2 regions of the Cupriavidus sp. OV096 genome follow, and region 1 is predicted to be linked to the other one. Evidence: predicted binding sites of a transcription regulator. Region 1 holds the regulator's gene; the other holds the start of a gene.
What was found. Region 1 encodes HrcA, which represses chaperone genes, less so after heat shock. Its sites were predicted from a motif close to TTAGCACTCNNNNNNNNNGAGTGCTAA; they were not measured.

Region 1 (15,295 bases):
GCCGCCACCTGCGGCAGGTGGGTCACGCAGAGCACCTGCCGCGCGCGGCCCAGTTCCTGCAGGCGCCGGCCCACCACCTCGGCCACGGCGCCGCCGATGCCGGTATCCACCTCGTCGAAGATCAGCGTGGGCGTGGGCGCGGCTTCGCTCGTGATGACGGAGATGGCGAGGCTGATCCGCGCCAGTTCGCCGCCGGACGCCACCTTGGCCAGCGGGCGCGCCGTCACGCCGGCATGGCCGGCGACGAGGAATTCCACCTGCTCCAGCCCGTGGCTCTGGCCTTCGGCCTCGTCGAGCGGGTTCAGCGCCACCACGAAGGTGCCGCCGGCCATCGACAAGCCCTGCATGGCGTCCGTGACGGCGCCGGACAGCGCCTTGGCGGCGGTCTTGCGTGCGGCGGACAGGTGCCGCGCCAGCGTCAGGTAGGCGGCGCGCGCGGCGGCCTCGCGGGCCAGCACCTTGTTGAGGTCTTGCGCGGACTGCAGGTCGTCGAGTTGCTGGCGGCGGGCCAGTAGTTCGTCCGGCAGTTGCTCCGGCGGCAGGCGATACTTGCGCGCCGCCGTGTGCAGTGCCTGCATGCGCGCTTCCACGGCCTGCAGGCGTTCCGGATCGAGTTCGAGCCGGTCGACGTAGCGCGTCAGCGAATGCGCGGCTTCCTCGACCTGCACCTGCGCCGGTTCCAGCGCGGCGAGCACGTCGCGTAGCGCGGGATCGACATCGGCCAGTTGCTGGATGCGGTGCACCACGCTGTTGAGCACGGACAGCACGGCGCCATCGGCCTCGGACAACGCGTCCAGCGCGGCGCGGCTGCCGTCGATCAGGCCGGCCGCGTGCGAGAGGCGGTTGTATTCGCCCTGGATCTCTTCCCACTCGCCCGCCTGCGGCGCCAGCTTGTCGAGTTCGCCAACCTGCCATTCCAGGCGCTCGCGTTCGAGCTGCATTTCGCGCGATTGCGACTCCACGGCTTCGCGCTGGCGCACGCAGGCGCGCCAGGCCCGCCACGCCTCCGCCACCGCGCCGGCCTGTTCGGTCAGGCCTGCGTGGGCGTCGAACAGGTGGCGCTGGGCGTCCGGGCGGAGCAGTAGCTGATGGGCGTGCTGGCCGTGGATGTCGACAAGCTGGTCGCCCACCTCGCGCAACTGGGTCAGCGTGGCCGCCGTGCCGTTGATGAACGCCTTGCTGCGCCCGCCCGCATCGACGGTGCGGCGCAGCAGCACGGTGCCTTCGCCGTCCAGGCCGGTTTCGTCGCCGGACAGTTCGCGCTCGGCCAGCCAGGCGTCCAGCGCCGCGTGCGTGCCGAAGGTGGCGCTGATGCTTGCGCGGGTGCTGCCTTCGCGCACCACGCCGGCGTCGGCGCGTTCGCCGAGCACCAGGGCCAGTGCATCGATCAGGATGGACTTGCCGGCGCCGGTCTCGCCGGTGAAGACGGTGAAGCCGGTGGTGAAGTCGAGGTCGAGCGTATCGACGATGACGAAATCGCGGATGGACAGGCTGCGGAGCATCGTGGCCTTGGGGGGAGTGGGGGCCGGCTCAGAGCCGGTTGTCCTCGGTCGGGTATTCGTGCCAGTGCAGCTTCTTGCGCAGCGTGGCGTAGTAGTTGTAGCCCACAGGATGCAACAGGGTCACGGTCTTGCTGGAGCGGCGCACGACGATCCGGTCGCCCTGCAGCAGCGAGGTCAGAGACTGCATGTCGAAATTGGCGCTCGCGTCGCGCGCGGTGGCCACCTCGATCGTCACTTCGGCGTCGTGCGGCAGCACGATCGGGCGATTGGACAGCGCGTGCGGAGCAATTGGCACCAGTACCAGCCCAGACAGCGTAGGATGCAGGATCGGTCCGCCGGCGGCCAGCGCGTAGGCGGTGGAACCGGTGGGCGTGGAGACGATCAGGCCGTCCGAACGCTGGTTGTACATGAAATAGCCGTCCACCGAGACCGCCAGCTCGACCATGCCGGAAATGCCCGAGCGGTTGACCACCACGTCGTTGAACGCCAGCGCGGAGAAGATCACGCCGTCGTCACGGATCACGCGGGATTCCAGCAGCATGCGGGTCTCGGCCTCGTAGCGGCCGGCCAGCATCTCGGGCAGGGCGCGCGTCACGTCTTCGAGCGGGATGTCGGTCATGAAGCCCAGCCGGCCATGGTTCACGCCGATCAGCGGCACATTGAGCCCGGCCAGCTGGCGGGCCAGGCCCAGCAGCGTGCCGTCGCCGCCGAGCACCACGGCCACGTCGGCCTCGCGCCCGATCTCGTCGGCCGAGAAGACGGGGTAGCCGGAGAGGCCGGTCGCCTGCGCGGTTTCGCGCTCGAACACCACGTCCTGGCCGTTGCGCGAGATGACGGCGGCCAGTTCCTCGAGCGGGCCCTCGATGCCGGCGGTCGCGTACCGGCCGACCAGGGCAACGGTCTGGAACGCGGCGCGGGGCGCGGCGGCGGGGGCGATGGCTGGGTTCTGGGGGGCAGACATGCCGGGATTAGACCATACCGCCGTGACCATTGTCAGTAGGCGGGCACGCACCGGTGCGAAGCCCGCCCGAACCGGGGAAAGTTGTTTAAAATCGGGGCACTATGGACGAACGTTCGAAAACGCTTCTCAAGACCCTGATCGAGCGCTACATCGCCGAAGGCCAGCCCGTGGGCTCGCGCACCCTGTCCAAGTACTCGGGTCTCGATCTCTCGCCGGCGACCATCCGCAATGTGATGTCCGACCTCGAGGAAATGGGGTTCATCGCCAGCCCGCATACGTCGGCCGGCCGGATTCCCACGCCGCGCGGATACCGGCTGTTCGTCGATTCGATGCTCACGGCGCGCCCGCTGGAGGGCGGCACCATCGAGATGACCGCCGAACTGGCCGCGCTGACCGGCCAGATCCAGGGCCAGCTGGGCGGACAGCAGCTGGGGCCGCAGCGGATGATCACGGCCGCCGCGCATACGCTGTCGAACCTCTCCCGCTTTGCCGGCGTGATCATGACGCCGCGCCGGGGCCAGTCGTTCCGCCAGGTGGAGTTCATGCGCCTGTCGGAGAAGCGCATCCTGCTGATCATCGTCAGCCCCGAGGGCGACGTCCAGAACCGCATCATCCAGACCGAACTGCCGTACACCCCCGCCCAGCTGATCGAGGCGGCCAATTTCTTCAATTCCCACTACGCCGGCATGAGTTTCGATGCAGTGCGCAGCCATCTGCGCGTGGAATTGCAGGACATCCGCCGCGATATGTCAGCGCTGATGCAGGCCGCCGTGGAGGCGGGCAGCAGCGCCATGGCCGAGGATGACGACCAGGTGTTCATCTCCGGCGAGCGCAAGCTGCTCGAGGTGGAAGACCTGTCGTCCAGCATGGACAAGCTGCGCCGGCTGTTCGATGTCTTCGAACACAAGACCAACCTGCTGCAGCTGCTCGATGTCTCGAGCCACGCGCAGGGCGTGCAGATCTTCATCGGCGGCGAAAGCCAGCTCGTGCCGCTCGAAGACATGGCCGTCATTACCGCGCCCTATGGTGTCGATGGGCAGATCGTCGGCACGCTCGGCGTGATCGGCCCGACGCGGATGGCCTATGAACGGGTCATCCCGATCGTCGACATCACCGCGCGGCTGCTCTCGAGCGCGCTCTCCCAGAACTGATGGCAGCTTGCGGGCACGCCACGTGACAGCGCGTGCGTGGCGCCCGCCATTTCCGGAAACCCTATGACGTTCTCGGCAGAACCGGCTTACCAGCATGGCCAGGCGCCCCGCACGGCCATCCTGCTTATCAACCTGGGCACGCCGGATTCGCCCACGCCCAAGGCGGTGGGGCAGTATTTGAAGGCGTTCCTGTCCGACCCCCGTGTGGTCGAGATCCCGCGTCTGGCCTGGCTGCCGATCCTGCACGGGCTGATCCTGCCGTTCCGCTCGCGCGCTTCGGCCATGAAGTACGAATCGATCTGGCTGCGCGAGGCGCACATGACCGGCTCGCCGCTGCTGGTGCACACCGAGCGTCAGGCCCACGCGCTCCAGCAGCACATGCACCGGCTCGGCCACGACGTGACCGTGGCCTGCGCCATGCGCTACGGCAATCCGTCGATTGCTTCGGTTATGGAGGCCCTGCGCCGGCAGGGTACGGAACAAGTGCTGTTATTGCCACTCTATCCGCAGTTTTCCGGGACGACCACGGCCACCGCGTTCGACGAGGTCTTTCGCGTGCTCGCCGGCTGGCGAAATCAGCCGGAATTGAGACTGATAAAGCACTTTCACGATCATCCGGCCTATATTTCGGCCCTGCAGCAGCAGGTGAGCGGTTATTGGGCGCAGCACGGCATGCCGGACTTTGCCCGGGGCGACAAGCTGATCCTGTCCTTCCACGGCCTGCCGCGCCGATTGTTGGATCTGGGGGACCCCTACCATTGCGAATGCCTGAAGACCGGGCGGATGCTGGGGGAGGCGCTCGGCCTGCAAGCGGGTCAGTATCAAGTGACGTTTCAGTCGCGTTTCGGCAAGGCGGAATGGCTCCAGCCCTATACCGCGCCGACGCTGACCGAACTCGGCAAGGTCGGCACGCATCGCGTGGACGTGTTCTGCCCCGGCTTCCCGGCCGATTGCATCGAGACGCTCGAGGAAATCGCCATGGAAGGGCAGTCCGAATTCCGCGTGGCGGGCGGCCAGGAATTCCATTTCATTCCCTGCCTGAATGATGCGGACTACTGGATTGCCGGGCTGGCCGAGATCGCGCTGCAGCATCTGCAAGGTTGGCCATTGCGCCAGCCGCATCCGCACGAGTTGGAAGCGCGGCGCTCGCGGGCGCAGACCCGCGGTGCCGCGGCGTAAGGAATCAAGGAGTTAGACGATGGATGTGGACTTCGAGGCGGGTGCCCGGCAACGCATCGACAAATGGCTGTGGTGCGCCCGGTTCTTCAAGACGCGCTCGCTGGCGGCCGAGGCCGTGGAGCGGGGCCGGGTGGAGGTCAACGGCCAGCCGGTCAAGAATTCACGCGAAGTGAAGCCCGGCGACGCCGTGATGATCGACGCGCACCAGCAGCGTTGGGAGATCGAGGTGAAGGGCGTGGCCGCCTCGCGCGGGTCGGCGCCCGTGGCGCAGACGCTGTATGCAGAAACGCCGGCAAGCCAGGCCCGGCGTCAGGAAGAGGCGGAACGGCGGCGCATGCAGCCTGAGCCGACGGCGCAGCTACAGGGCCGCCCGACCAAGCGCGACCGGCGCCGGATCGACGATTTCAGAAATTAGGGATTCAGCGGTTGTACGGGAAGTACGGAACGATGTAGTGCTTGAACACCGCCTTGCCGCTGCCATACTCGGTTTCACGCGGCGTGAACGCGCCGGAGGCGCAGATGAAGAGTGTCATCACCGACAGCGCGGCGAGTAGGCACACGGTAACAACAGGCAGCTTGTGCATGGCGAACCTTCCGAAGGATGCACCAAAATGATTCACAGCGTGCTCCCGTTATTTTTGTCATTTTTCATTGATAGATCTTAGTCATTGCGTTGCAGCAAAGCAATGAACACCAGATTGCATCAATCACGGCTTTGTAACCGCGTATTTCGGCGTCTCGCCCCCTTCACACTTGAAAAAACGGGGAGTGGCGCCAACTGCGGCTAGACTTGCCGGTTTGGCATCCCGACCCACCCGACGGCCTGCGCCAGGCGGGCCGAGTTTTAGATTTGATACGGATCGACATGGAAGAACAGAACCAGACCCAGACGCCATCTTCAGCTTCGAGCACGCCGCAGGCGGCGGACGATGCCCTGCGCGCCCAGCAGCCTGGCACGGACGCCCCGGCCGGCGATGACGTGGCCCGCCTCACGCAACAGGTGGCCGACCTGGAGGCCAAGGCCAAGGAAAACTACGAGCTGTTCCTGCGCGCCACGGCAGAGGGCGAGAACATCCGCCGCCGGTCGCAGGACGAGGTCAGCAAGGCACACAAGTTCGCGATCGAGAACTTCGCCGACAACCTCGTGCCCGTGATGGACAGCCTGCAGGCTGCGCTGGCCGACAACACCGGCGACCTCAAGAAGCTGCGCGAAGGCGTGGAGCTGACCGCCCGCCAGCTGGCCGCCGCCTTCGAGCGCGGCAAGATCGTCGAGTTGAACCCGGTGGGCGAGAAGTTCGACCCGCATCGTCATCAGGCGATTTCGATGGTGCCGTCCGAGCAGGAGCCCAACACCGTGGTGAACGTGCTCCAGCGCGGCTACATGATTGCCGAGCGCGTGCTGCGCCCGGCACTGGTGACGGTCTCGGCGCCGCGCTAAATCCCGCGCAAGCCGGAAACCCCCAAGCCTGACCCGACGCCCGGTGCCTGAACGCCCGGGCGTTGTTGTTTCCAGGAACCCTGCGATGTCAGACGACGCTCAATCCCCCCATCCCGATCATCTCGATCACCGCGCCTTCGACGCCTTCGCCATGCAGGCTGTCGACGGGAGCACCATCGACGCGGCCATCGCCGCCGCCGGCGAAGACCTGGTCTGCGTGTTCTTCTGGGGCGTGGACTGCTTCAACTGCGAGATGGCCAAGAAGGCGATGCTCGCCAACCCGGACCCGATTCGGGCGCTGAACCTGCGCTGGCTGCACGCCAACGTCTACGAACACCCCGAGCTGGGCAAGCGTTTCGGCCTGCACGGCATTCCGGTGTTCATGTTCTTCCAGCGGGGCAAGAAGCTGGGCCGCGCCACGGGCTGGCACGGCCACGGCCAGTTCACGGCCGCCGTGGCTAACGCGCGGCTCAAGGCCGAGGGCAAGCCGCTGGCCGGTTGATCAGCGCGACAGCGCGTAGCCGATACGGAACTGCCACGGCGTCTTCTGGTTGTAGTCGAGCAGGCTCTCGCCGTAGCCGTAGAAGTAGCCGGCCATCAGGTATCCCGCCGTGCCCGGCAGCAGCCGCGCGAGCGGGTAGGTGAGCTGCGCGTCGACGCTGCCATAGCCTTTGCGCGTGCCCTTGCGCAGCGTGGCGGCGAACTCCCACGAATCGGGCCGGCCATAGGCCACCAGCAGGTCCATGTAGCCGCGATAGTGGGCGATGTCCTCGTTGTCGCTCTTGCCGACGTAGGCGTATACCTTGGGCGCCACGCGCCAGTGCCAGTCGGTCTGGTCGCCGAAATACATGGTCGGCTTCAGGAACAGCGTGTTGACGCTGCGCGACTGGTCGCCATCGCGCCCGTTCGACTCGTGCTCGAAACCGGTGGCCAGCGAGAGTCGGCTGATCACGCTGTTCTTCACGCCCGTATCGGACAGGTAGTAATAGAGGCTGGGCCGGTAGTTGGTGTCGCGGAACGGGCGCGATTCGTCGTGCAGGTCCCATAGCGAGAACTGCGTGTAGGCGAAGTACAGGTTGTCCAGCACGCTCTTCGAGGTCGGGTTCTCGCCCTCGAACAGGCGGTACTTGAAGCTGATCTGGAACTTGGCGTTGGCGCCGTCGTGGCCGCCGAACATCAGGTACATCGGCTCGTTGAACGAGAGGCGCTGCGCGTCGCGCAGGTCGGCCGGCGAGGGCCCCGGCGTGCCGCCGTTGGCGGCGGTGACGATCGGCGTGACGGGTACGGTTGCCCCATCCGGCTGCGGCGTGCCTTGGGCGGAAGCCAGATCCTTGTGCTCCGTCGCGGCGGTGCCCGGGGCCGTGGCCGCTACGGCGGGTGCAGCGGGGACTTCGCCCGGCAGCGGCGCGCGGTTCAGCGAGACGACGACCGGCGCGGCGTCGATGCCGGCCACGTCGAGCCGCACCTGGCCACGCATGCCGGCCGGCCAGTCGGCGGTATAGGTGATGGTGCGGATGTCGCCGTGGCGCAGGTTCAGCACGGACGGGCCGCCGCCGGTGCGCTTCATCTCGATCCGCACGGGCGCGGCGAGATCGCCGGTGGCGCTCACCTGGAGCGTATCGGGCACCGCGTAGCGCCGCGTCGACTGGTCGGCGCTGACCAGCAGCGTGAGCGTGAAGGGGCGCGTGCCGTCGATCACGCGCGGCGGTTGCAGCAGCGAGACGGCGGCGTGCGCGGAAATCGGGCCCAACAGGGCGAACGAAAGGAGAGCCGCGCTGCCGAAGCCGGCGCGGCGAGGCACGGAGAGAGACATGGATCGTGCGCGTCGCGTCGGCGCAGGGGCCGGGGACACGTCAGAGTTTGGAATGCCCGACAGCCTAACACGTGGCTCGCGGGCATCTTGTGACGAATTGTTGGTGTGAAAAGTGCGGGGTAAGCCGGTCAGCCGGCAGCGCGGCGGCGGATATTGTCGACGTAGGCCTGCCCATCTGGCGGCATACCGGTGCGCTGTGCATTCCAGAGCATTTCGCCGAGGCATTCCATGATCTGGTGCTGGGCCTCGTGCTGGGAATCGAGTCGCCGCGAAAGTGCCTCATACGCCGCGCGAATGCCGGGCGGCTGATCGATCGACACCTGTTCGGAAATCGACAGGTGCATCGCCAGATGCAGGAACGGATTGGTCTGGCCGCCTTCGGGCGTGTAGTCGCGCGTGAGCGCGCCTTCGGTATCGGTCAGCAGCGGGTGGTATTCGGGATGCTCGTCGATCCAGTCGACGGCAATCACTTCGAGCGGGGTGAGGACATTGCCCGCCACCCGTTTCTGCCACGCGTCGCAGAAGAACCGGCGGACTTCTTCTCTTGAGGGATTGAACATGATGGGCGGTATTGTAAACGAGCCCTCCGAACGCTGCCGGCCGCCCGCCGCGCACAAGTAGAATGCGGGCTTCCTGGTGTCTCCTTCCCGCTTCTTCGCACCGCCCATGACCGCTTCCGCCACCCTCGGCCAGGCCCGCCACACGCTCGCCGGCGTGCTGATGATTGCGCTGTCCGCCAGCGCCTTTGGGGCCATGGCGATCTTCGCGCGCTACGCCTATGCCGCCGGCGCTGATGTCTATGGCCTGCTGGCGGTGCGCTTCGTGCTCGCCGCCGTGGCAATGGCCGTGGTCATGCGCACGCGCGGCATCCGTCTGCCGCCGTGGCGGCGCGTGCTGGCGCTGGCGGCGATGGGCGGCATCGGCTACGTCAGCCAGTCCTACTGCTTCTTCACGGCGCTGAACTACGCGCAGGCCAGCCTCGTGGCGCTGCTGCTCTATCTCTACCCGCTGTTCGTGACGATCCTCGCGGCGATCTTTCTCAAGGAAAAGCTGACCAACGCGGCGGTGATCGCGCTGGTGCTGTGCTCGGTCGGCGCCGGCCTGACAGTGGGCGGCGGGGAGGGCAGCCCGCTCGGCATCGCGCTGGGCGTGGCGGCGGCGGTGATCTACTCGATCTATATCGTGGTGGGCGCGCGCGTGACGGCCGGCGTCAACGCCATCGCCACCACCACGGTCATCTGCACCGCAGCAGCGGTGGTCTATGTGACGGTCGGCATCCTGCGCACTGGCGCCGGCGTGCCGCCGCAGTTCCCGGGCGACGCCGGCGGCTGGCTCGCCTTGATCGCCATCGCGCTGGTCTCCACGGTGCTGGCCATCCTGACCTTCTTCGCGGGCTTGCAGCGGCTGGGCGCTTCCAAGGCGTCGATGCTGTCCACGCTGGAGCCGGTGGTGACGGTGCTGCTGGCGGCAATGTTGCTGGGCGAGCACATTGGCGCCACGCAGGCCATCGGCGGTGGGTTGATCCTGGCCGGGGTGCTGTGGCTCACGCGTCGCGCCAGCGGCACCGCCCAGCCAGACACCGCCGTCGACGAAAGGATTTGAGGGACATCGTGAAAGCCGTTGCTCGGCTTTCCGCGCATCGATCGGTACAATCGCGCTTTCTTTCATCCAGAAACCGGGAAGACGCGCAATGAAATCGATCGATCAGGCAGCAGTCGCACAATTGTTCACCGAAGCCCGCACGCACAACGTGTGGCAGGACAAGCACGTGGACGACGCCCTGCTGCAGCAGATCTATGAAGCGATGAAGTTCGGCCCGACCGCCGCCAACAGCAGCCCGGCCCGCATCGTGTTCGTGAAGTCGGCCGCCGAGAAGGCCCGGCTGCTGGAATGCGTGTCTGCCGGTAACGTCGAGAAGACCCGCTCGGCGCCTGTCACCGCGATCATCGCCTTCGACAACCACTTCCACGACCAACTGCCGAAGCTGTTCCCGCATGCCGACGCCCGCGCGTGGTACGCCGGCAACACCGAAAAGATCGCGCGCGATGCGCTGATGAACAGCTCGCTGCAAGGCGGCTACTTCATCCTGGCCGCCCGCGCGCTGGGCCTGGACTGCGGCCCGATGGGTGGTTTCGATGCCGCCAAGGTCAACGCGGCGTTCTTCCCTGACGGCAAGTGGTCGGTGAACTTCCTCGTGAACCTGGGCTACGGCGACGCTGCCCAGCTGCATCCGCGCGGCCCGCGCCTGTCGTTCGACGAAGCCTGCCGGATCGTCTGATCCCCGCCGGCGCCGGGGCTTACGCCTTCGGCGCCGGGGTTTTCTCGCGGAACTCGCACAGCGGCTCGATGGCGCAATGCCAGCATTCGGGCTTGCGTGCCTTGCACACGTAGCGCCCATGCAGGATCAGCCAGTGGTGCGCGTCGTGCAGGAACTCCTTCGGCACCACCTTGAGCAGCTTCTGCTCGACGATATCCACATTCTTGCCCGGCGCCAGCCCCGTGCGGTTGGAGACGCGGAAGATGTGCGTATCCACGGCGATGGTCGGCTGGCCAAACGCGGTGTTGAGCACCACGTTGGCTGTCTTGCGGCCCACCCCTGGCAGGGCCTCCAGCGCCTCGCGGTCCGGCGGCACGCGTCCGCCATGCCGCTCCACCAGAATCCGGCAGGTCTCCATCACATGCTTGGCCTTGGTCTTGTAGAGGCCGATGGTCTTGATGTAATCGATCAGCCCCGCCTCGCCGAGCGCCAGCATCTGCTGGGGCGAGTGGGCCACCGGGAACAGCAGGCGCGTAGCCTTGTTCACGCCAACATCGGTGGCCTGCGCGGAGAGCAGCACGGCAATCAGCAGCTCGAAGGGCGAGCTGTATTCGAGTTCCGTGGTCGGGGCCGGGTTGACGTCTCGCAGCGTTTCGAAGATCGCGCGGGTCTTGGCGGCGTTCATGCGTCGGGAGTCTTCTTGTTGTTGTCGGGGGTTGCCTGCGTCAGGCCGGCCTTGGCGCGGCGGGCTTCGGCGGCATCGATCTGGGCCTGCACGGCCGGCGACACATTCTCGGTGTTGCGCGGCGCGGCGGCCGCCTGTTTCTGGCGCGCGCGCTCGATCGCGGCCTGGATGATCGCCTTCTTGCGGTCCTGGGCGGCGCGCTCGGCATCGGAGATGACGGGTTCCGCCTGGAGCGCCTCCAGCTTGGCCGCGGCCTTGGCGGCCAGGCGCGCGTCGTTCTCCTCGCGCTCGCGCACCAGCCGGGCGCGGCGCGCCAGGTAGCGCGTGTGGGCGGCGTCGGCCTGCGCGGGCGACCACGCAGCCCAGCCCGTCTTGTCGCCCGTCACCGGAATCATGTCGATGCAGTCCACCGGGCACGGTGCCACGCAGAGATCACAGCCGGTGCACCAGTCGGGCAGCACGGTGTGCATCTGCTTGGCCGCGCCGGCGATGGCATCGACCGGGCATGCCTGTATACAAAGCGTGCAGCCGATGCAGCGCGATTCGTCGATGCGCGCCACGGCCCGCGACTGCTCCACGCCATGCTCCGGGTCCAGCGCACGCGGCGCCACACCGAGCAGGGCGGACAGCCGCACGATGCCCTCGGCGCCGCCCGGCGGGCAGCGGTTGGGTGTGGCCTCGCCCCGGGCCATGGCCTCGGCGTACGGGCGGCAGCCATCGAACCCGCATTTGGTGCATTGGGTTTGCGGCAGCAGGGCTTCTAGGCGGTCCGCCAGCGTGGCGGCGGCGTTGAGGGTGATGGTCACGACTGCGAGGAACGATGTGAGGGACGACTAACGCTTCTGCACGCCTCTGCGGGCGTGTGCGCGGCAAGGATTATCCCCGATTTCCCGAAACGGCAGAACCGGCGATGATTGGCGCGCCACGGCGTCGCCTCACCCGTTTGGGCGATATGTGGCGGATCTTTGGACGAGGCACGAGCAATATATGCTCGCCCGTGCCATATAATCCCGCGCAACCGACCGACTCCGGAACCCATGTCAAACGAGCCAAAAACCAAGCGGGATCCCGAAGGCACGCGCCGGCGCATCCTGGCCGCCGCCACTGAAGAATTCGCAAAGGGCGGACTGGCCGGCGCACGCGTCGACCAGATCGCCCGGCGGGCCGAGACCAACGAGCGGATGCTCTATTACTACTACGGCAGCAAGGAAGGTCTGTTCCTGGCCGTGCTCGAAAAGCAGTACGCCGAGTTCCGTGCCGCCGAGGAACAGCTTCACGTGACCGATGAAGACCCGGTCGCTGCTGTCCGCACGCTGGCCCGCTTCGTTTGGGACTGGTACTACCAGCACCCCGAGTTCATCCGCCTGGTCAACAGCGAGAACCTGCACGAAGCGCGCCACCTGAAGAAGTCCGCCCAGTTGCACCAGCTGATCAATCCGGTGGTCAACGTGCTGGCAGACATTATCCGGCGCGGCCAGCAGCAGGGCGTGTTCCGCGATAACGTGGACGTACCCCAGTTCTACCTGACCATTTCGGCGCTCGGGTACTACGTGCTGTCCAACCGCTACACCATCAGCGCGGTAATTGGCCGCGACGTGGCTTCGGAAGACGAGCACGCGCGCTTTGCCGAGTTGCACACGGACATGCTGCTGGCCTTCCTGCAGAAGCGCTGAGCGGTTATCCCGGTCGGAAAAACAAAAATGCCCGCGAGATCATCGCGGGCATTTTTGCATTCGGCGTCCGGCTGGCTTCAGCGCGATTTACGGATGAAATCGCGCAGTTCCGGATAAATATTCTCGCGCCAGCGGCGGCCCGAGAAAATCCCGTAGTGGCCGGCCTTCGGCGCGGTGATGTGATGCCGCTTGGCCTTGGGAATGCCGGTGCACAGGTCGTGCGCGGCGGCGGTCTGGCCGGCGCCCGAGATGTCGTCCAGTTCGCCTTCGATGGTCAGCAGGGCCGTGGTCTTGATGTCCTGCGGACGCACCGGCGCGCCGTCGATCTCCCACGTGCCGTTGGCCAGTCGGAACTCCTGGAACACTTCCTTGATGGTGTCGAGGTAGTACTCGGCGGCCATGTCGAGCACGGCGTTGTACTCGTCGTAGAAGCGCACGTGCGCCTCGGCATCGTCGGCATCGCCCTCGACCAGGCTCAGGTAAAAGTCATAGTGCGAGGACAGGTGGCGGTCCGGGTTCATCGCCACGAAGCCGGCATGCTGCAGGAAGCCCGGGTAGACGCGGCGGCCGTGGCCCGGATAGTTCGCCGGCACGGTGTAGATGACGTTGTTCTCGAACCACTCGTACGACTTGTTGGTCGCCAGCGAATTGACCGCCGTGGGACTCTTGCGCGCGTCGATCGGGCCGCCCATCATCGTCATCGTGCAAGGGGTGGTTTCCTTGTTCGACGCCATCAGCGAAATCGCGGCCAGCACCGGCACCGTGGGCTGGCAGACCGAGATCACATGCAGGTTATCCGCGCCGATATGGCGGATGAATTCCTGAATGTAATAAATGTAGTCAGACAGGTGGAACGGGCCGACATCGGACGGGACCATGCGCGCATCGACCCAGTCGGTCACGTAGACCTTGTGGTCTTGCAGCAAGGTGCGCACGGTGTCGCGCAGCAGCGTGGCGTGGTGGCCGGAGAGCGGGGCGCAGACCAGGACGACGGGTTCGTCCTTGAGCAGCTTGATGGTCTCGGGGTCGTCCGCGTAGCGCTTGAAGCGCACCAGCTTGCAGAACGGTTTTTCGAAGACGGTTTGCTCGACGATGGGGATGTCCCGGCCGTTGGAGCGCACCGACTTGATGTCAAACGACGGTTTCTCGTATTCCTTGCCGAGCCGGTAGAGCAGTTCGTAGCCGGCCGCTAGGCGAGGTGCGCCCGGCACCAGGGAAAGAGGACTGAGCGGGTTGGTGAAGGTCTTGGCCGTCGCCTGAGCCCAGGCGGTCAGCGGGTTCAGCATGGAGCGCTGGAATTCGTGCAGTTGGTAAAGCATGCCGGTACCTGTTGCCTTTCTGTCGGGCGTTTGTGCCCGATGGATTATGCCCGCAATCGAACGGTCGTGCTTTGCAGCATACGCTTCCAAGTTACGCCGCCAAGCGGGGAAGACAATAGGACATTGGCTTGAATTCGTGGTGACAGACACCTACAGACACAAAAAGGCGACCGGGAGTGACCTCCCCGTCGCCTTTTATGTGGCACTGCGTCAGAACTGGTGCAAACGGCGTGTTGCTTTTTGGTGCAATGCGCCGAAGCCTTCGTGCTGTGATGCTTAGTACACTGCAGCGATGGCGTTGACCACCGCGTCGATGTTGCGGCTGTTCAGCGCCGCCACGCAGATCCGGCCCGTACCCACGGCGTAGATACCGTGGTCGTTGCGCAGGCGGTCCACCTGGTCAGTGGTCAGGCCCGAGTACGAGAACATGCCGCGCTGGGCCTTCACGAACGAGAAGTCACCCGGCACGCCCTTGGCGGCCAGCTTGTCCACCAGCGCATGGCGCATCAGCTTGATGCGATCCCGCATTTCGCCGAGTTCCTGCTCCCACATGGCGCGCAGCTCGGGGCTGTTCAGCACCGTGGCCACCACCGTGCCGCCGTGCGTGGGCGGGTTGGAGTAGTTCGTGCGGATCACGCGCTTGACCTGCGACATCACGCGCTGGGATTCTTCCTTGCTCGTGGTCACGATCGACAGCGCGCCCACGCGCTCGCCGTACAGCGAGAAGCTCTTCGAGAACGAGCTGGAGACGAAGAACGGCAGGCCGGAATTGGCGAACAGGCGCACGGCGGCGCCGTCCGGGTCGATGCCATCGGCAAAGCCCTGGTAGGCCATGTCCAGGAACGGGATCAGGTTGCGTTCCTTGACCAGTTCCACCACCTGCTTCCACTGGGCTTCCGACAGGTCCACGCCGGTCGGGTTGTGGCAGCAGGCGTGCAGCACGACAATGGTGTTGGCCGCGTAGGACTTCAGCGATTCCACCATGCCGGCGAAGTTCAGGCCATGGCTGGCGGCATCGTAATAGGCGTAGTTCACGACCGGGAAGCCGGCCGATTCAAACAGCGCGCGGTGGTTTTCCCAGCTCGGGTCGCTGATGGCGACCTTGGCATCCGGGTACAGGCGCTTCAGGAAGTCGGCGCCAATCTTCAGGGCGCCGGTGCCACCAAGTGCCTGGGCCGTCACAACGCGGCCTTCGGTGATCAGGGCCGATTCCTTGCCGAACAGCAGGGTCTGCACGGCCTGATCATAGGCGGCGATGCCTTCGATCGGCAGGTAGCCACGCGGCGTGGCGCTGGCCAGGCGAGCCTTCTCGGCCTC
Region 2 (15,295 bases), on a different contig from region 1:
GCGATGCCGATGCTCGCGCCCACGTCGTAGACGCGGCCTTCCCACGGGAAGCGGCGCTCGCGCACGGCGTCGATGACCTTCTGGCACACGTGCTCGGCTTGGTCCACCGAGCAGTCCTTGAGCAGCAGCGCGAATTCGTCGCCGCCCAGCCGGGCGAGCAGGTCGTCCGGGCGCACGTGGTGGCGGATCACGTAGCCCAGTTCGCGCAGCAGCACGTCGCCGGCGCCGTGGCCGGCGGTGTCGTTGACGATCTTGAAGCGGTCCAGATCGATAAAGCACAGCGCGGCGCGGTGGCCGTGCAGCCGGGCGGCCTCGCAGGACTCGCGCAGGCGCTTTTCGAACCAGGCGCGGTTGGGCAGGCCGGTCAGGGCGTCGTGGGTGGCCGAGTGGGCCAGTTCGCGCTGCAGCGCCCGGGAGGTCGTGATGTCCTGGAACACCAGCACGGCGCCGAGCACGCCGCCGTCATTGGTCAGCACCGGCGCGGCGGAGTCCTGCACGTCGTGGCGCTCGCCGGTCAGGCTTTGCAGCACCGCGCCTTCCTGGAGGTAGGCCGGGCGCAGGGTTTGCAGGCACTGCTCCACCGGGCTGGGGATGGTCACCCCGGTGATTTCATCGACGATGCGGAAGACCTGCTCGAGCGGCTGGCCCATCGCGGCGTCCATGCTCCAGCCGGTGAGCTGCTCGGCGATCGGGTTCATGAAGGTCACGCGCATCACGCGGTCCGTGCAGATCACCGCGTCGCCGATCGAGCGCAGGGTGATGTGCAGCCGCTCCTTTTCCTCGAACAGCGCGCGGTTCAGACGGCGCTGCTCGGTGATGTCCCAGTTCGTGCCGACCAGGGCGCGCGTCATGCCGCGGCGCGTGGGGGTGCCTGCGCTGGCGCCGCCGCCGCCATCGTCGTCGTCCTCATCGTCGTGGTGCGAGACCATGGCCATGGCGCGCACGTGGCGCACCTCGCCGGTGGGGCAGACCACGCGGTATTCGGTATCGAAGCGATGCACGCCGCGAATCGCCTGGCGCATTTCGGTGCTGACCCGGCTCACGTCCTCGGGGTGCAGCATGGCGATCCACTGCGCCAGCGTGGGCGCGCCCAGCTCCACCGAGGTGCCGTGCAGCGCGTGCATGCGGGCATCCCACGTGATGGTGGCGTTGGTGAAATCCCATTCCCAGATGCCCACGCCGCCGGCTTCCACGGCCAGTTCCATGCGGCGTGCCAGTTGTTCCATGCGCTCGTGGTCCAGCTTGCGGCTGTGGATATCCTCGATCTGGGCGATGTAATGGTCCGGCTGGCCGGTCTGCTGGTTGCGCACCATCGACACGGCCAGCAGCGCCCAGCGGTAGCGGCCGTCCTTGTGGCGGTAGCGCTTTTCCATGCGATAGGCGTCGATCTCGCCGGCGGTCAGGCGTTCCAGCTGGCGCAGGTCGGCGTCCAGGTCGTCCGGGTGGGTCATCCGCTGGAACGGAATCTCCCGGAACTCCTCGGGCGTGTACCCGAGCAGCTCGCACATGGCCCGGTTCACCAGTTGCCAGCGCCCGTCCAGCCCGACCAGCGCCATGCCGATGGCCGAATGCTCCAGCGCCTGCCGGAAGCGCTGCTCGCTGCTGCGCAGGTTGGCGCGGCTCTTGCGATTCTGCGCGCTCATGAAGGCGATGCAGGCCGGGAAGATCGCCACCAGCGCGGCCGAGACCAGCAGTTCGTGGCCGGCCCAGATGGCCGCCACCCCGGCGAGCGTGCACAGTGCCAGCAGCGCGCCCTGCAGCCGCCGCCGCCAGGGGGCAGCCGCCGGGGGCGGGGGTTGGAGGGGGTTCGCGGCCGTCTCTGGCGTCATGTCTTGTGTTGTCGATGGCTGCCCCTGTGCATCAGGAGGCGGTCCGGGGTACGGCGGGTGCCGGTGCAACGGTCGCACCCCTGCCCAGCGTATGGCGCAATGTAGTCGTTCTGCGGGGCGGACGAGCCCCGAGATACGGGGCATGGCGGGGCGTTGTTGGGGCTGGCGCTCGGGCGCATTTTTTGGTAGGGGGTGGGGAAGACCCGATGCCGCGGGCGGTCGGCGTCTGTATCATCGCGCACAGAATCCGCGCCCCGATCCGGCTGCAATCAGGCCGGGGCGGGCCGCGCGGCGGCCGTGCCTCCGCCACGGAGAGGGGAACCCATGGATATTGCGCGATTCTTCCGCATCGCCAGTTCGGCGTCGATTACCTTCGTTGTCGTGGTGGTGGTGGCCGTGGGCAGTACCTATTGGTGGGGCGGACGCAAGCTCGCGCGGACCGTGAAGGTCAACGTGACCCCGGTGACGATTCCCACCGACACCGCCGCCATCGCCCATGGCAAATATCTCTACGAATCGCGCGGCTGCATGGACTGCCACGGCGCCAAGGGCGCCGGCAAGCAGGTCTTCGACGAGCCCAACGGCCTGCGCGTGCGGGCGCCGGACATCACCCAGGCCAACCCCGACGTCGCCAAATATCGCCCGGAGGACTGGGACCGCGCCATCCGCCACGGCGTGGCGCCAACGGGCCGGCCGCTGCTGATCATGCCGAGCGAGGATTACAACCGGCTTTCAAACGAGGACTTCGGCGCGCTGGTGGCCTACGTGCGCAGCCTGCCGCCGGCCAACGGGCAGCCGGCCGAAGTGCGCTTCCCGTGGTTCGCGCAGGGGCTGTACGGCGCGGGCGTGATCCGGGACGCCGCCGAGAAGATCAACCATGACCTGCCGCCCGCGCCGGCGATTGCCGCCGCGGTGACGCCGGCCTATGGCCAGTACATGGCCAATGCCTGCATGGGCTGCCATGGCGGCGACCTGCGCGGCGGCCATATCCCCGGCGCGCCGCCCGACTGGCCGCCGGCCGCCGACCTGCGCCCGAACGGCGTGATGAAGCGCTACCCCCAGCCGGACCAGTTCGTCGCCATGATGCGCACCGGCAAGCGGCCGGACGGCACCGACGTCAGCCGGGTCATGCCGTTCTCCTCGTTCGCCAAGATGAACGACACCGACCTCAACGCGCTGCATCTCTATTTGTCCGCGACTAAATAGAAGGGGCGCTACGTAATTAGCAGGGCCCAGAAACTTTCGTTTCGCCCCATCCCGGTGCACGCCCACCCGTGTGCGTAGGGCGGCGCACGTTTCTCGAATTTGTTCTATCCTCCGTGGGCGCCGCCGGGTGGCCAGGGATCCCGTGCCACGTTGCTTGCCAACGAGCCCGGCGGTGCGATGCAAGAAGACTAAGGGCAACGCACCCAAGGAGTTCCCCGCAATGACTACCCTCACCCTCAACGGCAAGACCGTGGACGTGGACGCCGATCCGTCCACGCCACTGCTCTGGGCCCTGCGCGACAACCTCGGCATGACCGGCACCAAGTTCGGCTGCGGCATGGCCGCCTGCGGCGCCTGCACGGTCCACATCAACGGCCAGGCCACGCGTAGCTGCGTGATGCCGATCTCGGCCGTGGCCGGCAGCAAGGTCGGCACCATCGAATCGATGCCGGACGACAAGATCGGCCGCGCCGTGCTCGACGCCTGGCTGCGCCACGACGTGGCCCAGTGCGGCTACTGCCAGAACGGGCAGGTAATGAGCGCCGTGGGCCTGCTGCGCAGCAAGCCGCGCCCCACCGACGCCGACATCGACCAGGCCATGGCTGGCAACATCTGCCGCTGTGGCACCTATCAACGGATTCGCGCGGCCATCAAGGATGCCGCCCGGGCCATCGCCTGAGCGGGGAATCATCATGCGAATTCGTGGCATTGAAGCACTGGCCGGCGGCAGCGGCGCGCCGGTGAACGAGGCGTCCGCGCCGGCAGAAGGCATCGCCCCGCTCTCGCGGCGCAGCTTCCTGAAGCTGGGCGGGCTGGCTGGCGGCGGGCTGGCGATCGGCATCGGCGGGCTCAGCGCGGTTGCGCAGGCCCAGGAAGGCGCCCCCAAGGCGCCGTCCGCGCCGCAGGCGTTCCTGATCATCGGCCCGGACAACACCGTGACGGTGGCCGTGAACCGGCTCGAGTTCGGCCAGGGCGTGCACACGGCCCTGCCGATGGCGCTGGCCGAGGAACTGGATGTGGACTGGAAGAACGTGCGCGCGGTGCTGGCCCCGGCCGGCGACGCGTACAAGGACCCCGCCTTCGGCATCCAGATCACCGGGGGCTCCACGGCCCTGAACCACTCGTTCCAGCAGTATCGTGAGCTGGGCGCGCGCGCCCGGGCGATGCTGATCTCGGCGGCGGCCCAGCAGTGGAAGGTGGACCCGGCGAGCTGCAGCACGTCGCTGGGCGTGGTCACCTCCGGCAGCCATCGCGCGACGTATGGCGAGCTGGCCAACGCCGCCATGGGCCTGCCCGTGCCGGCGCAGGTCACGCTCAAGGACCCGGCGCAGTTCCGCATCGTCGGCAAGCCCACGCCGCGCCTGGATTCGGCGGCCAAGCTGCACGGCGACGCCGTGTTCGGCATCGACACCCGGCTCAAGGACATGGTCGTGGCCGTGGTGGCCCGCCCGCCGCGCTTTGGCGGCAAGGTCAAGACGTTCAACGCCGACCGCGCGCGCAAGATCAAGGGCGTGGTCGATGTGATGCTGGTGCCCGTGGACCGTGGCGGCACCGGCGTGGCCGTGGTGGCCGATGGCTACTGGCCCGCCAAGACCGCGCGCGAGGCGCTGGAGATCGTCTGGGAAGACACCGGCTCGACGGTGAGCACCGCCGCGCTGTTCGACCAGTACAGCAAGCTGGCCACGCAGCCGGGCACGGTGGCCAGGCCGCTGGACGGCATCGACGCCTCGCTCAAGGGCGCGGCGAAGGTCATCGACGCCGAATACCGCCTGCCGTACCTGGCCCACGCGCCGATGGAGCCGCTCAACTGCACCATGCAGGCCGAGGTTGCCGGCAACAAGGCCACGGCGGTGAAGGTGTGGGTGGGCTCGCAGTTCCAGACCGTCGACCAGGCCGCCATCGCCCGCACGCTGGGGCTGGCGCCGGAGAAGGTCACGCTGAACACGATGATGGCCGGCGGTGGTTTCGGCCGGCGCGCGGTGCCGACCTCGGACTATCTGGTGGAAGCCGCCAACGTGCTGCGCACGTGGGTCGGCAACGGCCACACCGAGCCGCTCAAGGTGATGTGGAGCCGCGAGGACGACATCAAGGGCGGCTACTACCGGCCGCTGCACGTGCACCGCGCGCGCATCGGCGTGGACGCCAAGGGCGCCGTGGTGGGCTGGCAGCACACCATCGTCGGCCAGTCGATCGTCAGCGGCACGCCGTTCGAGTCGATGATGGTCAAGAACGGCGTGGACGTGACGATGACCGAGGGCATCGTCGAGAACGACTACGACGTGCCGCTGCAACTCGCCGTGCATCATCCGAAGGTGGACGTGCCGGTGCTCTGGTGGCGCTCGGTGGGCAACACGCACACGGGCTTCGTCAAGGAAACGCTGGCCGACGAGATGGCTACCGCCGCCAGGCAGGACCCGGTGGCGTGGCGCCTGGCCCGGCTGGACCCGCAGAAGCACGCCCGGCACCGCGCCGCGCTGCAACTGGCGGTGGACAAGTCCGGCTACGGCAAGAAGAAGCTGCCGAAGGGGCATGCCTGGGGTGTGGCCGTGCATGAGTCGTTCGGCTCGGTGGTGGCCTATGTGGTGGACGTGTCGGTAGTCAAGGGTGAGCCGCGCGTGCACCGTGTGACCGCCGGCGTGCACGCGAACCGCGTGGTCAATCCGCTCTCGGCCGAGGCGCAGATCCAGGGCGGCTGCGTGTTCGGGCTGTCGATGACCCGGCCCGGGTTTGCCATCGAGATCGAGAACGGCGCGGTGAAGAACAGCAACTTCCCCGACTACCCGCCGCCCCGCATGCCGGACGCCCCGCAGGTGGACGTGTTCTTCGTCCCCTCGCAGGACAACCCGACCGGCCTCGGGGAACCGGGCGTGCCGGCCATCGCGCCGGCAGTGGCCAACGCGCTGTTCCGCCTCACTGGCAAGCGCCAGCGCCAGTTGCCGTTCGTGGTCTGAGGCACGCTGGCCGCGTCGGCCAGATACCGTTCCTCACCTCCCGCCCCTCTCCTGCCATGCATCCTGCAAGTGGGAGAGGGGCCATCACCGACAGCGACACCGCTGTTACGTGCCAGCGGCGACGCCGCGCCTCCATCCTCCTCTGACAGTAGTGTTCCGCCCCGAATCTGACGGGCCTGAATTGTCGCGCGCAGTCACTCGCACATCCCCCGAGGATGTGTTGTGGCGATGTAAAACATCATCATTTGACGTACCTCTTTCAGCGCCTAGGATGGTTGTACTTTCACGTCGATGCCGCGTGATGGCGCAGTCCACGCAGACTCTGACAAGGATGTTTCTAGAGAGGGCGCATATGAAAACCTTCAAAGCGAAGCTCGCTGCGGCAACGCTGGCGGCGCCATATTCACTGCTTCATGCGCAAGTCGTCACCGTTCCATCCTCGACCTCCACGGTCCGTTTGCAGACGCTCGATCCTGCGGCGACGAACTTTGAGGCGCCCGCCGGTACCGTTATCGCGGTAGCCACGGATGATGGCCTGAATGCGAATAACACGCGGAACTGGAATCTCGTCAATCGCGGCACGATCACGGGAACCAATGACGGGATCTCCCTTGACGCTCTCACTCCGGGTGGCTCACGCTTCGAGAATTACGGCACGGTGAGCACCTCGGCAACGACGGGGGCCGGACCATTCGGCGGCTTGTACGCGAATAGCGGGGCGACGGTGATCAATCACGCCGGCGCCACGATCTCCAGCGGAGACCGTGCCATCCACATGGGCGCGCCCGGCACGGTGACCAACAACGGACTGTTGCAAGGGGGGCAGGACACGGTCATCTTCGTGCAGGGCGGGACGTTCACGCAGGGCGCCACGGGCCAGGTTTCTGGCCTGAATGGGGTCGTCTTCAGCGCCAATACGCTGGCAGGCACCAACGCAGGGTTGATACGCGTGGCAGGTACCGGGTTATGGGTGCGCGGCGGCGCAGCCGGAACGTTCGACAACACGGGAGGGACCATCGAGGTCATTGCCACGGGCGGGCTGCGCACCGCGGTGGTGGCTGATACTGGCGCGAAGCTCGACTTGGTGGGCGGCTTCGTCCTGGCGGCCGGCGGGTTTTCGCGGGGGCTTGTCGCGCAAGACGTGCAATCGACGATCAACGCCCGCGACCTGTCGATTGAAGCCGATGGAAACCAGGCGCGGGCCGCCAACGCGATTGCCGGCGGCGTGACCACAGTGACCAATACGAGCATGACAGCGCGGGGCCCTGGCAGTGCGGGTGTCGTGGCGTTGACCGCAGGGCGTGTCCAGGTAAGCGGCGGCACGGTGACGACGACGGGCGCTGACGGTGACGGTCTGGTGGCCTACGGCGACAGTGCGGGCGGCGCAGGTGGCGTGGTCGTGGCCGATGGCGTGCGGATCAGCACGTCTGGCGCCACCGCCTATGGAGCACGTGCTGCGGGCGCGGGAACGGGCACGCCGGCATCCGTAACGATGACGGGCGGTTCGGTGGAGACGTCGGGTGATGGCGCCATCGGGCTGGTTGCCATCACGCAGACCACGCTGACCGCGGGCAACGTCGCCGTGACCACGCGTGGCGTGGGCAGCGAAGGCGCTACGGCGAGGAACGCCGCGCGACTTGTCATGAACGGTGGTTCCGTGACAACGACGGGCAATGACGCCGTGGGCCTCAGCACGGTGGGCTCGGGCGAACCTGACCAGGTGGGTGCCGTGAATGATCCGGATGCGGCGATCATTCCAGGCGCGTCCGTGGGCGGCGCCTCACTCGCGGCGACCGGGGTCACCGTCAACACAAGCGGTACGGGGTCGCATGGCGTTCGTGTGCGTGGCGACAGTGTGCTGTCGTTGGTCGACAGCACGGTCACGGCCAGCGGCGCCGGCGCCAACGCGGTGCAATACGAAGCGGCCGGCGGCGCGGGCACGCTGACCGCTGCGGGTTCGACCCTCGTCTCCCAGCAGGGCGCTGGCATTGCCATGAACGGGGGGACGATGAACGTGTCGATGACAACGTCATCATTGCATGGCAGCGGGGCGTTGTTCAACGTCACGGGTGGCGGCACGCTGAACCTGAATGCTGACGCCGGCTCCACGCTGACCGGTGCGGCGCTGACCGAGGCAGGCAGTACGTCGAATCTCGTCCTGCGGGACAGCACGTGGAACCTCACCGGCGACTCGCGGCTCACGACGCTCAACAACGACCCAAGCCAGATCCTGTTCTCCGCACCGGTGGGCGGGGTGTTCAAGACGCTGACCGTCGGCCAGTACAGCGGCGACGGCGTCATCGGGCTCAACACCTATCTGGGTGGCGATGGCTCGCCATCGGACAAGCTGGTGATCGACGGCGGGACCGCCTCCGGCACGTCCAGGCTACGGGTGACGAATGCGGGGGGGCCGGGGCTGGTCACGAGCGCGAGCGGCATCCAGCTCGTCGATACGATCAACGGCGGCACGACGCAGGCCGGTGCGTTCTCGATCGACGGCCGCGCGGTGGCCGGCCCTTATGAATACCGGTTGTTCCGGGGCAGCATCGACGGCACCGCGCCGCAAGCCTGGTACCTGCGCTCCGAGCAGGACCCGCCTCCGCCGCCGCCCGACCCCGCGCCGGGCCCCGCTCCGAGCCCGGCGCCGGACCCTGTGCCCGATGTGCCCAGGCCGGTACGTCCGCTGTATCGGCCAGAGGTGGGCGCGTATCTTGCCAATCAACGCCTGTCGGGCCAGATGTTCGTGCATAGCCTGCATGATCGCCGCGGCGAGCCGCAGTATGCGGAGGGGGTGGGCCTCGTGGGGCAAGGCAAGCCGGGTGCGGGCTGGCTGCGCATGGTGGGCAAGTGGGAAGGCGGGCGTAGCAAGGATGGCGTGTTCAAGACCAGCACCGATTCGTTCCTGCTGCAAGGCGGCGCGGAGTTGGCGACGTGGCAGGCGGGCGGCGTGGCGAGCCGCCTGCATGCGGGCGTGATGGGCAGCTACGGCTACGCCAGCAGCGATGCCGAGGCGCAAGCCAACAGTGCACACGCGAAAGGCAAGGTCGAGGGCTGGAGCCTCGGGATCTACGGCACCTGGTACCAGGACGACGAGAAGAAGCACGGCGCCTATGCCGACGCATGGTTCCAGTACGGCTGGTTCAGCAACCGCGTGGAAGGCGACCAGTTGCCCACGGTGAAGTACAGCGCGAACGGGCTGGCGGTGTCTGGCGAGGTCGGCTATGCCATGCCGCTGCGCGGCGGCTGGGTCGTCGAACCGCAGGCGCAGTTGATCTACGTCGACTACAACGAGAGCGACATCGACGAGCCGAACGGCACCCGCGTGCGTGGCGCCAGTGCGAGCGGCATCCTGACGCGGCTGGGCGTGCGAACGCACCGCACGTTCGTGCGCGAAGACGGTCGCAAGCTGCAACCCTATGTCACGCTCAACTGGTGGTACTCGGACACCGAGAGCCACATCGCCTTCAACCAGGTGCAACTGGGTTCGATGTACCCGCGCAACCGCTTCGAAGCCAAGGTGGGCATGAACCTGGCGCTGAACAAGTCGTGGTCGGGCTGGACCAGCGTGTCCGGCGCATGGGGCCAGCAGGATTACTACCAATACGCGGTGCGTGTGGGCGTGCGATACGCGTGGTGACCGGCACGGCCTGCCGGATGAGGGGTCAGCGCAACACCCGGACCGCAGACTTGCGTTTGCCGCGTCAGCACGGTACAAACGAACGCAACCATCACGACACGGGGTTGGACATGGCCACTCAGGAAAGCGCGCTGACGTTTGCGCTGCTCGCCGTGCCCGCGCGCGCGGCCATCTGCCGCGCCTTGCTCGAGGCCGGCGATGACGGCCTGCCGGCCGACCAGCTCGCCCAGCTTGCCGGGCTCACCCTCCATCGCGCGGCCCATCACTTCAGCGAGATGGTGCAGGCCGAGGTGCTCGTCCTCGTCATTCGCGACCGCCGGGTCGGCTATGTGCTCAAGGCGCGCCGCGAGGTGCGCGAGGCGCTGGGCTACCTCGACAGCAGCGGACTCGACTAAGCCGGGGGCCGGGCGGCCGCGATCCGGGCGATGTTGTTGCGCGCGGCTTGCTCGGCATCGGCAAAGGCGGGCGTCAGGAACAGCCGCTCGCGCTGCGCCAGCGTAGTGAGGAAGCCCACGCGGCGTGCCATGAAGGCCGCGTGCAGCGCCGCGCCGGCCAGCCCGGTGCGCCGGGCCAGCAGCGCGCGGTTCTCCTCGAACACGGCTTGCGTATAGGCGTCGAACGCCTCGGCGGGGGCCGCCAGCCGGTACAGGTCCAGATCGAGCACCGTGGCCGCGTCGGGCGCCGTCGGCGTGTGCGCGCGGGTGTCCAGCACGATCTGCATGGCCTGGCGCAGCACGTCGTCGTCCACCTCATCCACCATGGTTTCGATCAACGCCGCCGAGGCGGCCTCGTTGTGCTCGCAGCCGGGCACGTACACGGCGTCATGAAACAGCACCGCCAGCGCCTGCGCCGGGTTCAGCGCGAGGCCCCGGGCGTGCGCCACCTCGAACATCTCGAGCACATGGGTGCGGTCGTGGTAGCGGCGATAGGGCGCCTCATAGAGCGCCAGCGCCTGGAGCACGGTCTGGCGCGGCAGGAAGTCCAGGCGGGCCAGCGCGGCCGGCCAGTCCGGCGCGAAGCGGGGCATCTCGCCCGCGTCGGTCCGCACCGGCTCGGTGAAGACTTCCGCCGTGCGCACCCACAGGATCGAGCGGTCGCGCATGGACTCGTAGACCACCACGGGCGCCAGGTCGGCCTCGAAGCGGCCCAGGCCGGTCACACGGTAGGCGCCGCCCTTGTAGTGGCGGTAAGGCATGCCCGGCACGAGGTCCGGGTCGTTCGGCATCGGTATCGACTTCGGAATGGGATTCGCCAAGATATAGACTCCACGGTTGCGGCGGATCATAAGTCATAGGGTAAACCCTTGCGTAGGGAAACCCCGTATTCAGCGCCTGTCTTGAAAACGACAACCCTCGTCCCTATAATTAGCACTCCCCGGGGGTGAGTGCTAACAGAGCCCTTGCGGTACCCGAAAACCGTTGGCCGTCGCCTTCAGACGGCCATTTGTGAATCAAAACTCACTTTTTGTACCTAGGAGTCCGTATGAACCTGCGTCCTCTGCACGACCGTGTGATCGTGAAGCGTCTGGACAATGAAACCAAGACCGCATCCGGCATCGTGATTCCCGACAATGCTGCCGAGAAGCCCGATCAAGGCGAAGTCCTCGCCATCGGCCCCGGCAAGAAGGATGACAAGGGCAACAACATTGCCCTCGACGTCAAGGTGGGTGACCGCGTGCTGTTCGGCAAGTATGCCGGCCAAGGCGTGAAGGTGGATGGCCAGGAACTGCTGGTCATGCGCGAAGAAGACATCATGGCCGTGGTCAACAAGTAATCCACGCGTCACTCGTACAGATCAGGAGAAACAGAACATGGCAGCAAAAGACGTAGTGTTCGGCGACGCCGCCCGTGCCAAGATGGTCGAAGGCGTGAACATTCTCGCCAACGCAGTGAAGGTGACCCTGGGCCCGAAGGGTCGCAACGTGGTGCTGGAGCGCAGCTTCGGCGGCCCGACCGTGACCAAGGACGGCGTGTCCGTGGCCAAGGAAATCGAACTGAAGGACAAGCTCCAGAACATGGGCGCGCAGATGGTCAAGGAAGTGGCTTCCAAGACCAGCGACAACGCCGGTGACGGTACCACCACCGCTACCGTGCTGGCCCAGTCGATCGTCCGCGAAGGCATGAAGTTCGTTGCCGCCGGCATGAACCCGATGGACCTGAAGCGCGGCATCGACAAGGCTGTCGGCGCTGCCGTGGAAGAGCTGAAGAAGCTGTCCAAGCCCACCACCACCAGCAAGGAAATCGCCCAGGTTGGCGCGATCTCGGCCAACAGCGACGCCTCGATCGGCGAGCGCATTGCCGAAGCCATGGACAAGGTTGGCAAGGAAGGCGTGATCACCGTGGAAGACGGCAAGTCGCTGGCCGACGAGCTGGAAGTCGTGGAAGGCATGCAGTTCGACCGCGGCTACCTGTCGCCGTACTTCATCAACAACCCGGAAAAGCAGGTTGTTGCCCTGGACAGCCCGTTCGTCCTGCTGTTCGACAAGAAGGTGTCGAACATCCGTGACCTGCTGCCGGTGCTGGAGCAAGTGGCCAAGGCTGGCCGTCCGCTGCTGATCATCGCCGAAGACGTCGAGGGCGAAGCCCTGGCAACGCTGGTGGTGAACAACATCCGTGGCATCCTGAAGACCGCTGCCGTGAAGGCCCCGGGCTTCGGCGACCGCCGCAAGGCCATGCTGGAAGACATCGCCATCCTGACCGGCGGTACCGTGATCGCCGAGGAAATCGGCCTGACGCTGGAAAAGGCGACCCTGAACGACCTGGGCCAAGCCAAGCGCATCGAGATCGGCAAGGAAAACACGATCATCATCGACGGCGCCGGCGACGGCTCGGCCATCGAAGGCCGTGTGAAGCAGATCCGCGCCCAGATCGAAGAAGCCACTTCGGACTACGACCGTGAAAAGCTGCAAGAGCGCGTGGCCAAGCTGGCCGGCGGTGTTGCCGTGATCAAGGTTGGCGCTGCCACCGAAGTCGAAATGAAGGAAAAGAAGGCACGCGTGGAAGACGCGCTGCACGCCACCCGCGCTGCCGTGGAAGAAGGCATCGTCCCCGGCGGTGGTGTGGCCCTGCTGCGCGCCCGCGCTGCGATCTCGGGTCTGCAAGGCGAGAACGCCGACCAGAACGCCGGTATCAAGATCGTGCTGCGCGCCATGGAAGAACCGCTGCGCCAGATCGTGCTGAACGCTGGTGAAGAGGCTTCGGTCGTGGTGGCCAAGGTGATCGAAGGCAACGGTAACTACGGTTACAACGCTGCCTCGGGCGAGTACGGCGACCTGGTGCAAATGGGCGTGCTGGACCCGACCAAGGTGACCCGCACCGCGCTGCAAAACGCCGCTTCGGTTGCTTCGCTGATGCTGACCACGGACTGCGCCGTGGCTGAATCGCCGAAGGAAGAGTCGGCTCCGGCCATGCCGGGCGGCATGGGCGGCATGGGCGGCATGGACGGCATGATGTAAATCACGCCGGACCAGACGAGGCCTTCGGGTCTCGTCGACGTCTGACAAAAACCCCCGCGGGCGCAAGCTCGCGGGGGTTTTTGTTTGGGGGCGGAGGGGGCGGGGGTCTAGATCTCCACCACCCGCCCCCAATCAAACACCGGGTTCTCCGGGTTGCCCGTTCGTCTCGATATATACCCGCGCGGGTTGCAGACTACGCGGGACTGGTCGATCCAGTAGTCGAAGCTGGTGTGGGTGTGGCCGTGGATCCAGAGGTCGGCTTGGGCCACGAGGTCGGGGCGGCGGGAGAGGAAGCCGGCGGAGACGATGTCGTGGGCGTAGCGGGGGTCCAGGCTGCCGAGGTCGGGGCCGTGGTGGGTGACGACCACGGTCTTGCCGTCGAAGGGTTCGGCCAGGGTGTCCGTCAGCCAGGCGGTGGCGGCGCGGTGGCGGGCCAGGGCGTCGGCGGGGGTGTAGGGGCGATGCTGGCCGGCCTCGTCGGTGGTTTCGATCAGCCGGTGGTCCACCACCACGCGGGCGCAGGCCTGCATGGCGTCGTCGATGCGGTCGGTGCCGTAGAGGCAGTAGTCGGTCCACCAGGTGGTGCCGATCACGCGCACCGGGCGGCCGTCGCCATCGGCGTACTCGGCCACGGCGCCGTTGAGCAGCGCCACGTTGGGCGCCGCCTCCGCCGCTTCGGCCATCAGGCGGTCCACGGTGTCGAAGTTGTTCTCGTAGTACTCATGGTTGCCGGGCACGTAGACCACCGGCACATCGAAGGTGCGGGCGGCCCAGTCGATGCCGTCGCGGCCGTTGGCGATGTCGCCGGCCAGGATCACGAGGTCCGCCGCGCACGCGGGGATCGCGTCGGTCTGGTTGTGCTCCAGGTGGATGTCGCTGAGGATGCGCAACTTCATGGGGGCTCCCGGACTCGCCATGTTGGTGTGCGATCGATTCTTCAAAAAAAAGACAGCCTGGTCAAGACCAGGCTGCAAAAGAGGAGCCAGGGGGGCCTCGGCGCTGCTCATGGGGGGCAGCGCGAGGGGCTGGCCGTGCCCGGAGGCCCGGCCGTGCCACTGGCTCCTTTCCTGGCTAGTGGGCCAGGCGCGGGGGGACGTAGCCGCCGTAGTACGGCCCGACGCCGCCGCCGCTGTTCGTGACCTTGAAGTTGGGGATGAAGTAGCCCTCGATGTACTTGCCGCTGCCGCCCACCGAGGCGGTGATATGGAACGCCGCGAATGCGGTGATCGGGCCGAGCGAGCCCGGGTTGAGCGACGAGGTGACCGGCAGCAGGTAGTCCTGGTTGACCCCCACATAGTTGTAGTTCGAGGTCTTGGTACCGTCCTGCATCCAGATCTTGTCGCCGATGGCCACCGGCGACGGGTTGCCGCTCTGGAGCAGGTCGCGTGTGGCGGTGGCGCTGTTGTCGGTGGACTTGAACGTAGTCCACTGGCCCGATTCGCACGGCCCGTAGTGGTAGGCGGACCCGATGCGGAACAGGTAGGGCTTCTTGGTCGCCGGATCGAGCTTGGGCTGGTTGGTGGCGCTGTCCCAGAAGTTGTTGTACAGGCACTGGCTCAGGGCCACCGGGAACAGCCCGCCGTTGCCGATGATGCCCGGCGCTGCGATCACCGCCACCGCGGTGGCGGTGGTGCTTGCCGCGGCGCCATCGAAGACCTGCGCCAGCAGGGTCGGCACGGGCCCGCCGTTGCTGCCCGCCCCCCGGCTGATGGTCACCTGCACTGCGGGCACGTCATTGGACGTCGGCGTGATGTCCTGCGGCTGGAGCCCGGCCGGCGTGCCGGTCAGGTTCCAGTAGCCGGCCTGCACCGTGCCGCTGGTCAGCGTGACGCCGGCGGCCTTGTTCAGGCTGATGGCGTTCGTGCCCTTGGTGACGCCCGCGGTCCAGGCGGGCTTGGGATTGGCCGGGAACAGCCCGGCCGCCCCGGCCAGCGCGGCGGCATCGGCGGCGTTCTGCAACTCGTTGCGTACGATGGCCAGATGGGCGACATCCACCGCCAGCGCGCCCACTGACAGCACCGAGATCAGCATGAACGGCATCATGATGCCGATGGCGCCGCGCTGGCGGTGCCGACGGGTCAGTCGGGCTGGCGGGTCCTGCCGCAGGGTTTCCTGGCGCATGGCACACCTCCTGTCTCTAGATTTGGGCTACTCGCATAGCATGGTGGTGAGCGCGTTGATCGTCAGCGGCCCGGTGAAGGGCCGGATCAGCGGGCCG

Region 2: groES (co-chaperone GroES) is a predicted target of HrcA. The motif match lies at 10,988-11,014, and genes of this name have one in related genera.

Annotation. Positions count from the first base shown of each region.
Region 1 covers NZ_FOWM01000003.1:206,833-222,127, forward strand. The annotation lists gene recN (DNA repair protein RecN) at 1-1,502, opposite strand, end outside; gene BM115_RS08240 (NAD kinase) at 1,531-2,463, opposite strand; gene hrcA (heat-inducible transcriptional repressor HrcA) at 2,565-3,614, shown strand; gene hemH (ferrochelatase) at 3,678-4,793, shown strand; gene BM115_RS08255 (RNA-binding S4 domain-containing protein) at 4,813-5,208, shown strand; gene BM115_RS27265 (hypothetical protein) at 5,213-5,377, opposite strand; gene grpE (nucleotide exchange factor GrpE) at 5,659-6,231, shown strand; gene BM115_RS08265 (thioredoxin family protein) at 6,317-6,733, shown strand; gene BM115_RS08270 (phospholipase A) at 6,734-8,044, opposite strand; gene BM115_RS08275 (DUF1841 family protein) at 8,173-8,604, opposite strand; gene BM115_RS08280 (DMT family transporter) at 8,711-9,646, shown strand; gene BM115_RS08285 (malonic semialdehyde reductase) at 9,735-10,322, shown strand; gene nth (endonuclease III) at 10,342-10,986, opposite strand; gene rsxB (electron transport complex subunit RsxB) at 10,983-11,792, opposite strand; gene BM115_RS08300 (TetR/AcrR family transcriptional regulator) at 12,024-12,659, shown strand; gene BM115_RS08305 (polyhydroxyalkanoate depolymerase) at 12,737-13,978, opposite strand; gene BM115_RS08310 (amino acid aminotransferase) at 14,255-15,295, opposite strand, start outside.
Region 2 covers NZ_FOWM01000010.1:107,024-122,318, forward strand. The annotation lists gene BM115_RS20270 (diguanylate cyclase) at 1-1,829, opposite strand, end outside; gene BM115_RS20275 (c-type cytochrome) at 2,154-3,035, shown strand; gene BM115_RS20280 ((2Fe-2S)-binding protein) at 3,256-3,714, shown strand; gene BM115_RS20285 (xanthine dehydrogenase family protein molybdopterin-binding subunit) at 3,728-5,986, shown strand; gene BM115_RS20290 (autotransporter family protein) at 6,687-9,623, shown strand; gene BM115_RS20295 (winged helix-turn-helix domain-containing protein) at 9,734-10,018, shown strand; gene BM115_RS20300 (DUF1653 domain-containing protein) at 10,015-10,848, opposite strand; gene groES (co-chaperone GroES) at 11,106-11,396, shown strand; gene groL (chaperonin GroEL) at 11,434-13,077, shown strand; gene BM115_RS20315 (metallophosphoesterase) at 13,185-13,973, opposite strand; gene BM115_RS20320 (TadG family pilus assembly protein) at 14,149-15,198, opposite strand; gene BM115_RS20325 (TadE family protein) at 15,226-15,295, opposite strand, start outside.